DNA from 3 places in the Lysinibacillus irui genome. Region 1 is predicted to be linked to each of the others. Evidence: a T-box and tRNA genes for the amino acid it is inferred to sense, from the RefSeq annotation. Region 1 holds a T-box; the other regions hold tRNA genes.

What was found. A T-box is a leader RNA that pairs with one kind of tRNA and senses whether it is charged. The one in region 1 lies ahead of tyrS (tyrosine--tRNA ligase), so its partner is inferred to be a tRNA-Tyr.
Region 2: it has a tRNA-Tyr gene. The T-box ahead of tyrS (tyrosine--tRNA ligase) is inferred to sense a tRNA for this amino acid. The anticodon was not compared.
Region 3: it has a tRNA-Tyr gene. The T-box ahead of tyrS (tyrosine--tRNA ligase) is inferred to sense a tRNA for this amino acid. The anticodon was not compared.

Annotation. Positions count from the first base shown of each region.
Region 1 covers NZ_CP113527.1:2,871,543-2,874,794, forward strand. The annotation lists gene OU989_RS14520 (DUF2759 domain-containing protein) at 153-332, shown strand; gene tyrS (tyrosine--tRNA ligase) at 383-1,597, opposite strand; T-box leader at 1,731-1,971, opposite strand; gene OU989_RS14530 (LTA synthase family protein) at 2,102-3,252, opposite strand, start outside.
Region 2 covers NZ_CP113527.1:221,262-224,513, reverse strand. The annotation lists gene OU989_RS01150 (nitric oxide synthase oxygenase) at 1-362, opposite strand, end outside; tRNA gene OU989_RS01145 (tRNA-Glu) at 652-723, opposite strand; tRNA gene OU989_RS01140 (tRNA-Asn) at 725-801, opposite strand; tRNA gene OU989_RS01135 (tRNA-Ile) at 809-882, opposite strand; tRNA gene OU989_RS01130 (tRNA-Gly) at 887-960, opposite strand; tRNA gene OU989_RS01125 (tRNA-Phe) at 967-1,042, opposite strand; tRNA gene OU989_RS01120 (tRNA-Ser) at 1,047-1,139, opposite strand; tRNA gene OU989_RS01115 (tRNA-Ala) at 1,153-1,228, opposite strand; tRNA gene OU989_RS01110 (tRNA-Pro) at 1,243-1,319, opposite strand; tRNA gene OU989_RS01105 (tRNA-Arg) at 1,334-1,410, opposite strand; tRNA gene OU989_RS01100 (tRNA-Lys) at 1,428-1,500, opposite strand; tRNA gene OU989_RS01095 (tRNA-Gln) at 1,515-1,589, opposite strand; tRNA gene OU989_RS01090 (tRNA-His) at 1,599-1,674, opposite strand; tRNA gene OU989_RS01085 (tRNA-Trp) at 1,722-1,795, opposite strand; tRNA gene OU989_RS01080 (tRNA-Tyr) at 1,800-1,883, opposite strand; tRNA gene OU989_RS01075 (tRNA-Thr) at 1,891-1,966, opposite strand; tRNA gene OU989_RS01070 (tRNA-Asp) at 1,975-2,050, opposite strand; tRNA gene OU989_RS01065 (tRNA-Val) at 2,054-2,129, opposite strand; rRNA gene rrf (5S ribosomal RNA) at 2,141-2,256, opposite strand; rRNA gene OU989_RS01055 (23S ribosomal RNA) at 2,322-3,252, opposite strand, start outside.
Region 3 covers NZ_CP113527.1:3,741,299-3,744,550, reverse strand. The annotation lists rRNA gene OU989_RS18930 (23S ribosomal RNA) at 1-688, shown strand, start outside; rRNA gene rrf (5S ribosomal RNA) at 799-914, shown strand; tRNA gene OU989_RS18920 (tRNA-Asn) at 931-1,007, shown strand; tRNA gene OU989_RS18915 (tRNA-Ser) at 1,013-1,104, shown strand; tRNA gene OU989_RS18910 (tRNA-Glu) at 1,129-1,203, shown strand; tRNA gene OU989_RS18905 (tRNA-Val) at 1,219-1,294, shown strand; tRNA gene OU989_RS18900 (tRNA-Met) at 1,321-1,395, shown strand; tRNA gene OU989_RS18895 (tRNA-Asp) at 1,399-1,474, shown strand; tRNA gene OU989_RS18890 (tRNA-Phe) at 1,492-1,567, shown strand; tRNA gene OU989_RS18885 (tRNA-Thr) at 1,577-1,652, shown strand; tRNA gene OU989_RS18880 (tRNA-Tyr) at 1,660-1,743, shown strand; tRNA gene OU989_RS18875 (tRNA-Trp) at 1,758-1,831, shown strand; tRNA gene OU989_RS18870 (tRNA-His) at 1,844-1,919, shown strand; tRNA gene OU989_RS18865 (tRNA-Gln) at 1,924-1,998, shown strand; tRNA gene OU989_RS18860 (tRNA-Gly) at 2,004-2,078, shown strand; tRNA gene OU989_RS18855 (tRNA-Cys) at 2,086-2,159, shown strand; tRNA gene OU989_RS18850 (tRNA-Leu) at 2,207-2,287, shown strand; gene OU989_RS18845 (hypothetical protein) at 2,691-3,041, shown strand.

The DNA of each region.
Region 1 (3,252 bases):
TCTATTATACAGGCTTTGCCACAATTTGACGATAAATGTTCATAGTTTGCGCTATTTTAGTTCTCGACAAAAATAAGTAGAACGTTTACAATTAAGGAGGAATATTGTTTGCGACATTCATTTTCTGATGTCGAAAGGAGTGTCTATTTTTAATGAACTTATTAATGGTTATTTTTGGTCTAGTAGCGATTTTAGCTGTAGTTGGTACATTCCAAGCAATTAAAGAAAAGAACCTATTAAGCGTTGTTTTCAATTTATTAAGTGCTGTTGTATTTGGATGGTTCGTCATCATGACAATTGTTCACAGCGGTTACCCACCAACATTACACTAAAATTTTAGACAGAAAAAGAGCAGTCTCCACGGAGATTGCTCTTTTTTTCACTACTTATTTAATTTAAGGAATCGTTTCTTACCAATTTGTATCACATCATCATTCATTAGGACGCGCGAAAGGTCATCTAGCGCTAATTTTTCTCCATTCAAAGATACCCCATTTTGCTTGATTAACCGTAAAAACTCACTTTTACTTTGAATATAATCCATTGCCACTAATTGGGGAAGGATATCCTCTACCCTTTCCTTATCAATCTCTAAGAGTAAAACGGGAATGTTTTTCGGTATTTCCTTTCGTTGAAATGCTGCTTCAAAGTAAGTTCTCGCTTCCTTCATTGCTGCAACTCCATGGTATAAAGTCGTTATCACTTCTGCTAATCGCAATTTCAGATCGCGGGGATTCTCTCCCTTTTGAAGTTTATCTTGAATGGCCTGCACTTGTAGTGGGTGCTCATCCGTTGCTAATTCGAAATATTTTACGATTAATGCATCAGGTACTTCCATCACCTTTTTAAACATCATTTCAGGTGCTTCATTGACACCAATATAATTACCTAAACTTTTACTCATTTTTTCAATGCCATCTAATCCCTCCAGTAGTGGCATAAAAATGGCAATTTGTTTTTCTATCCCTCGCTGCTTTTGTAAGTTTCGCCCCATTAATATATTAAACGTTTGGTCTGTTCCCCCTAGCTCAATATCAGCCTCTAGCTCCACCGAATCATATGCTTGCATAAGGGGGTAAAAAAATTCATGCATGCCAATGGGTACGTGCTGCTTGTAACGTTTCTGAAAATCCTCACGCTCTAAAAGTCGAGCAACAGATGTTGTGGCTGCTAGCTGAATGACTTCTTCAAACGACAGCTTTGCTAACCATTCACTATTAAAACGAACCGTTGTCTTGTTCTTATCTAACACTTTAAAAATTTGCTCACAATAGGTTTGGGCATTTTTCTTCACTGTATCGTCATTTAAGGCTGTTCGCCCTTTTGCTTTACCTGTAGGATCGCCAATTCGTCCTGTAAAATCACCGATAACAATAATTGCATGATGACCTAAATCCTGCATTTGCTTAATTTTTCGAAGAACGACTGCGTGACCTAAATGAATATCTGGTGTGGATGGATCAAGTCCTAATTTAATTGTTAAAGGCTGCTGTTTTTTAAATGATCGTTCTAATTTTGCACGTAATTCCTGCTCATCAACGATTTTATCGACACCTTTCTTGATGATCACGAATTGCTCCTCTGGTGTTAAAAACATACAAAACATCTCCTTGTAATATTAAAAATTAATATTGCAAGATCTATAAGAGTTACTTGGGAACCATTAGGAAATAATATCCTCACTTTGTTTAGTTCGCTTCAAACACAAAAAAACGCCTTTAGGATTATTCCTAAAGGACGTTCATGAACGTGTTACCACCTTTTTTCGAGAACTACTCACATAGCTCTCCTCTAAAAGTACAGCCGAAGCGATACCCCTGCAATGATTACGGATGCAACTCCGTCGTAGCCTACTAAATTTTCGGTACGCAGCTCCAAGATGTATTCACTTTAATATCCCTTGCGCCTCTCAACGTCCGGCTACTCTCTGTCAGTTCCATTAAAGTTACTCGTTCTTTTCCATGCCTTTACTCTTATACTCCGAAATGCGAAAAACAAATCTTCGTTATGCAGATATTTACACTTATTATAATCATATATCCCCTTTTGTCAATAATAATGTAAAAAAGAGAGACCTCGTCATGAGATCTCTCTAATATGATTATTTAACTGAATCCTGCTTTAAATTACCTGTTTTTTCATCATAGAAACGAAGCAAGTCACCATTAATAATCGCATCAGAATTTTCTAGCTCCATTGTGGCACGATCAGCATATGATTGACATGGCTCACCTTCTATTTCTTCGCCAGTTGCTTTGTCATAGCAAGCTTCACCAGCATAAACGTATTTATCTGTGATAAAGCGTCCATCACGGAAAATAACAAAGTCCTCATGCTCTGGAGAGAATAAATCTGCCCCCATTTGCATATCTTTTGACGTTTCTACGCCAAGAAGGTGTAAGATTGTTGGACGTAAATCCATTTGTCCTGAAATCTCTGTCATTTCTTTACCATCACCAGATCCTGGGATATGGATGAATAAAGGTACTTCTTGCAGTAATGCATTATCAAATGGTGTGATTTGTTCTTTCCCTAAATATTGTGCCATTGCTTTATTATGGTTTTCAGAAATACCATAATGGTCACCATACATAACGATAATAGAGTTATCATAAACACCTTGATCTTTTAACTGTTGGAAGAAATCTTTTAGAGCTTCATCCATGTAGCGTACTGTTTGGAAGTAACGATTTAAAGTACCAGAGTTCGAATCATATTCAGGAATCATAATATCTTCCGGGTCCAATGTAAATGGATAATGGTTCGTTAGCGTGATCAGTCTTGAATAGAATGGCTGTGGCATATCTTTCATTAAATTAGCTGATTGCTCTAAGAATGGAGTATCTTTCATACCCCAGTTTACAGCTTGCCCTTCTTCAACCGTATATGAATCTATATCGTAAAATTTATTGATTTTTAATGATTGATACATCATGTCACGGTTCCAGAAAGATTTATTATTCGGGTGCATAACATTTGTAAAGTAACCATTTTCTCCAAGGCGTTCTGCCATTGAGTTATACGTATTTCCACCATGCGTGAAAAATACTGCTCCACGGCCTAAACCAAACAAGGAGTTTTCTAAAATAAACTCTGAGTCAGATGTTTTTCCAAGGCCTGTTTGGTGATAGAAATTACTGAAATAATACGTATCTTTATCTTTTGTTAAAGAGTTTAAGAATGGTGTCACTTCATGACCATTCATATCATTATTAATGACAAAGTTTTGTAAGGACTCCATAGACACAACAA
Region 2 (3,252 bases), 1.8 Mb from region 1:
GCATAACGGATAAGTTGGTGATTCCAAATCCGTACTCGATCTGAGGCAAACACGGTTATTGTAGGGCGGATTTTCCCACTATTTGTTGCATAATCGATATGCTCTAGTAATTTTCGAAAAATATCCTCTTCGTCTAAAAGATCTCGTGCGTCTACTACATGCAATGACTGCCAAAACAAGCGTCCAATACATTTGTTACTATTACGCCATGCGACACGTGCTCCAAAAACTAGTTCCTCTGTTGTGGGGTAATATTCACCTTCACTCTTAATCTCTTGCAATCTATTCTCTAACCAAAGATCTGATTTATTTTGTTCTTTCTGATATTGACTTAAGAATTGCTCTATCTCCTGTATACTCATATCGATTCCTCCACTTACCCTCATATTAGAGCAACGATACGGCAAGCACCATGAAAATAGCTGTTGAAAAAACATACATATTGCATATATGAAATAGTTTGTTCAAATTTATTAGTGGGTGAAACATGTGATTGATAAATGGAACAGGACCTTGAAATGAGCTAAAGCACTTATACTGTCCTATGTTCACCATAAAAAAGCTACAGAACCTTTTAATGGTTTTATAGTCTTGGTTGAACATCTACATATAGAAAAAAGCATGTAACACACATCTGTGCTACATGCTTGATGACCCGTACGGGATTCGAACCCGTGTTACCGCCGTGAAAGGGCGGTGTCTTAACCACTTGACCAACGGGCCGTGGCTCCGAAGGCAGGACTCGAACCTGCGACAACCTGATTAACAGTCAGGTGCTACTACCAACTGAGCTACTTCGGAATAATGATGGGCCTAAATGGACTCGAACCATCGACCTCACGCTTATCAGGCGTGCGCTCTAACCAGCTGAGCTATAGGCCCATTTTGGAGCGGGTGATGAGAATCGAACTCACGACATCAGCTTGGAAGGCTGAGGTTTTACCATTAAACTACACCCGCAAATAATGGTGGGTCAGGACGGAATCGAACCGCCGACACTTAGAGCTTCAATCTAATGCTCTACCAACTGAGCTACTGACCCGAAATGGAGGAGGTAGAGGGATTCGAACCCCCGCGCGGTGTTACCCGCCTGTCGGTTTTCAAGACCGATCCCTTCAGCCAGACTTGGGTATACCTCCAAAAATATTGAAATGGTGGAGCCTAGCGGGATCGAACCGCTGACCTCCTGCGTGCAAGGCAGGCGCTCTCCCAGCTGAGCTAAGGCCCCATTTAAATAAAAGATGGTCGGAATGACAGGATTCGAACCTACGACCCCTTGGTCCCAAACCAAGTGCTCTACCAAGCTGAGCTACATTCCGTAAAATATATTTATTGGCGCGCCCGACAGGAGTCGAACCCATAACCTTCTGATCCGTAGTCAGACGCTCTATCCAATTGAGCTACGGGCGCTTAGTAAATAAAAATGATGAGCCATGAAGGACTCGAACCTTCGACCCTCTGATTAAAAGTCAGATGCTCTACCAACTGAGCTAATGGCTCGTTAAAGAAAAAAATGGCTGGGGTACTAGGATTCGAACCTAGGCATGACGGAATCAAAATCCGTTGCCTTACCGCTTGGCTATACCCCAATGTTGAAATGGGGCGACTGATGGGAATCGAACCCACGAATGTCGGAACCACAATCCGATGCGTTAACCACTTCGCCACAATCGCCACTATATAAATCATAACAGCTGTATATGAACGAGTACCTCAATACCTGGCAGGGGCAGTAGGAATCGAACCCACACCAAAGGTTTTGGAGACCTCTATTCTACCGTTGAACTATGCCCCTAAAATGGTGGAGGGGGACGGATTCGAACCGCCGAACCCTAAGGAGCGGATTTACAGTCCGCCGCGTTTAGCCACTTCGCTACCCCTCCAAGGGAATGGTGCCGGCGATAGGAGTCGAACCCACGACCTACTGATTACAAGTCAGTTGCTCTACCAACTGAGCTACACCGGCAAAAATAATGGCGGTCCCGACCGGGATCGAACCGGCGATCTCCTGCGTGACAGGCAGGCATGTTAACCGCTACACCACGGGACCATATGGTGGAGGATGACGGGCTCGAACCGCCGACCCCCTGCTTGTAAGGCAGGTGCTCTCCCAGCTGAGCTAATCCTCCACAAAAAATAAGCGAAGCGACGTCCTACTCTCACAGGGGGAAGCCCCCAACTACCATCGGCGCTAAAGAGCTTAACTTCCGTGTTCGGTATGGGAACGGGTGTGGCCTCTTTGCCATCATCACTTCACTTATTCAGTTGAAAGACTTATTCTTTCAAAACTAGATAAACGTACATTGAATGCTTCAAACAATTTGGTTAAGTCCTCGATCGATTAGTATTCGTCAGCTCCATGTGTCACCACACTTCCACCTCGAACCTATCTACCTCATCGTCTTTGAGGGATCTTACTTACTTGTGTAATGGGAAATCTCATCTTGAGGGGGGCTTCATGCTTAGATGCTTTCAGCACTTATCCCGTCCACACATAGCTACCCAGCGATGCCTTTGGCAAGACAACTGGTACACCAGCGGTGTGTCCATCCCGGTCCTCTCGTACTAAGGACAGCTCCTCTCAAATTTCCTACGCCCACGACGGATAGGGACCGAACTGTCTCACGACGTTCTGAACCCAGCTCGCGTACCGCTTTAATGGGCGAACAGCCCAACCCTTGGGACCGACTACAGCCCCAGGATGCGATGAGCCGACATCGAGGTGCCAAACCTCCCCGTCGATGTGGACTCTTGGGGGAGATAAGCCTGTTATCCCCGGGGTAGCTTTTATCCGTTGAGCGATGGCCCTTCCATGCGGAACCACCGGATCACTAAGCCCGTCTTTCGACCCTGCTCGACTTGTAGGTCTCGCAGTCAAGCTCCCTTGTGCCTTTACACTCTACGAATGATTTCCAACCATTCTGAGGGAACCTTTGGGCGCCTCCGTTACCTTTTAGGAGGCGACCGCCCCAGTCAAACTGTCCGCCTGACACTGTCTCCTGCCCCGCTAAGGGGCATGGGTTAGAATTTCAATACAACCAGGGTAGTATCCCACCGACGCCTCCTTCGAAGCTGGCGCTCCGAGATCTCTGGCTCCTACCTATCCTGTACAAGTTGTACCAAAATTCAATATCAGGCTACAGTAAAGCTCCACGGGGTCTTTCCGTCCTGTCGCGGGTAACCTGCATCTTCACAGGTACTATAATTTCACCGAGTCTCTCGTTGAGACAGTGCCCAGATCGTTACGCCTTT
Region 3 (3,252 bases), 870 kb from region 1:
AGCGGGGCAGGAGACAGTGTCAGGCGGACAGTTTGACTGGGGCGGTCGCCTCCTAAAAGGTAACGGAGGCGCCCAAAGGTTCCCTCAGAATGGTTGGAAATCATTCGTAGAGTGTAAAGGCACAAGGGAGCTTGACTGCGAGACCTACAAGTCGAGCAGGGTCGAAAGACGGGCTTAGTGATCCGGTGGTTCCGCATGGAAGGGCCATCGCTCAACGGATAAAAGCTACCCCGGGGATAACAGGCTTATCTCCCCCAAGAGTCCACATCGACGGGGAGGTTTGGCACCTCGATGTCGGCTCATCGCATCCTGGGGCTGTAGTCGGTCCCAAGGGTTGGGCTGTTCGCCCATTAAAGCGGTACGCGAGCTGGGTTCAGAACGTCGTGAGACAGTTCGGTCCCTATCCGTCGTGGGCGTAGGAAATTTGAGAGGAGCTGTCCTTAGTACGAGAGGACCGGGATGGACACACCGCTGGTGTACCAGTTGTCTTGCCAAAGGCATCGCTGGGTAGCTATGTGTGGACGGGATAAGTGCTGAAAGCATCTAAGCATGAAGCCCCCCTCAAGATGAGATTTCCCATTACGCAAGTAAGTAAGATCCCTCAAAGACGATGAGGTAGATAGGTTCGAGGTGGAAGTGTGGTGACACATGGAGCTGACGAATACTAATCGATCGAGGACTTAACCAAATTGTTTGAAGCAGTCAATGCACGTTTATCCAGTTTTGAAAGAATAAAATATTATAATATACTTGTAATTTTGATAAAATATGTTATAATAGGTATTGTCTTTCAAATAGTCTAGTGATGATGGCAAAGAGGTCACACCCGTTCCCATACCGAACACGGAAGTTAAGCTCTTTAGCGCCGATGGTAGTTGGGGGCTTCCCCCTGTGAGAGTAGGACATCGCTAGGCTATATACTAAAATTATTCCGAAGTAGCTCAGTTGGTAGTAGCACCTGACTGTTAATCAGGTTGTCGCAGGTTCGAGTCCTGCCTTCGGAGCCATTCTTGGAGAGTTGTCCGAGTGGCCGAAGGAGCACGATTGGAAATCGTGTAGGCGGTTAACACTGTCTCAAGGGTTCAAATCCCTTACTCTCCGCCAGCACTTTGATTTATTCCAAACGAAGGCCCCTTGGTCAAGTGGTTAAGACACCGCCCTTTCACGGCGGTAACACGGGTTCGAATCCCGTAGGGGTCACCATTTAAATACCCAGATGGAGGATTAGCTCAGCTGGGAGAGCATCTGCCTTACAAGCAGAGGGTCGGCGGTTCGAGCCCGTCATCCTCCACCATATTTTTCATAACAACATAGTATTATCGCGGGGTGGAGCAGTGGTAGCTCGTCGGGCTCATAACCCGAAGGTCGTTGGTTCAAATCCGGCCCCCGCAACCAAATGGTCCCGTGGTGTAGCGGTTAACATGCCTGCCTGTCACGCAGGAGATCGCCGGTTCGATCCCGGTCGGGACCGCCATTTATTTTTTTAAATATGGGTCAGTAGCTCAGTTGGTAGAGCATTAGATTGAAGCTCTAAGTGTCGGCGGTTCGATTCCGTCCTGACCCACCATATTTTTTTGCCGGTTTAGCTCAGCAGGTAGAGCAACTGACTTGTAATCAGTAGGTCGTGGGTTCGATTCCTATAGCCGGCACCATTTTTCCGGAGGGGTAGCGAAGTGGCTAAACGCGGCGGACTGTAAATCCGCTCCTTAGGGTTCGGCGGTTCGAATCCGTCCCCCTCCACCAGTTTTTTTTACTATAGGGGCATAGTTCAACGGTAGAATAGAGGTCTCCAAAACCTTTGGTGTGGGTTCGATTCCTACTGCCCCTGCCAATTAATTTTATGGCGATTGTGGCGAAGTGGTTAACGCACCGGATTGTGGTTCCGGCATTCGTGGGTTCGATTCCCATCAGTCGCCCCATTGTTGGGGTATAGCCAAGCGGTAAGGCAACGGATTTTGATTCCGTCATGCCTAGGTTCGAATCCTAGTACCCCAGCCATTTTTGCGGAAGTAGTTCAGTGGTAGAACACCACCTTGCCAAGGTGGGGGTCGCGAGTTCGAACCTCGTCTTCCGCTCCAATATGATGGCGGCATAGCCAAGTGGTAAGGCACGGGTCTGCAACACCCTTATCACCGGTTCAAATCCGGTTGCCGCCTCCATATTTTATCTGATAATCGGTTTATCCGATTTTTTTTATCTCCATTATGCCGGTGTGGCGGAATTGGCAGACGCGCACGACTCAAAATCGTGTTCCTTTGGAGTGTCGGTTCGACCCCGACCACCGGTATCATTACGTTATATATACGTTACATTTAGTAAGTTTAGAAAGCTCACAAACCTTGTACTATCAAGGTTTGTGAGCTTTTTGTATTTCCTAGGAATACGATCGAAAACGAGTAGAATTGATTATGTTTACACAAGCTCATTATCTAAAAAAAGGTTTTATGAGAGGTTCCAACAATTCTTCTAATCTTAGTCTAGATTTTAAACCTAGTAAAAGCAAGAGAGCTATTTAAGGGACAGTATGAATTTACTTAACACAGCTATAATCATGTCTCTAATGTTCTATACATGATATAATAAAATGGAAATATAATGAATATATGAATGAATATTACATAAAATAGAAGTTGGAGAAAATTTATGATTAGTATTAAAAGGATTATAATTTTTTTGAAAGGATGATTATAATGAAAACGATTTATATTTATCCAAAATTAGCAATGGGGTTTAGAGGATTTGCAACTGGTTTAGATCGAGAAGGATTCTTTTTGAAAAAAAGGTCATCGAGACTGAAAAAAACCATAGAAGATTCACTAAAAGAAAATAATTTGAGTACTTTTAATGTAGAAGTAACTCATGGGTATGAATCTCCAGAGGAATTATTAGAAAATGATGGCGTATTAGTTTTGATTTCTCCATATTTAAAAAGTTTACTTAGTCACATTGATTTTTCGAAAAGTGGTTACTATCTTTTGTCAGAGGAGGAATATAATTCGCAAAATATTGATAACCTCATAAAGTATATAAAAACGCTATGAAACTATAAATGCATAAGGTTAAAAGAAAATAATTGAAATGCTAAAAAACATTTTGAGATAGCGACTTCCACCAAGAGCTTATGAGGAAGCAGCAATGCTTATATAAAAGGAAAGTTTACATATTACTTTTAAGAAGCCTTATACTCGCTACACTTTAACCTTCTATTCAAAAGGATTCTCTTATTTTTATATGATATTTAACTATCCCAAT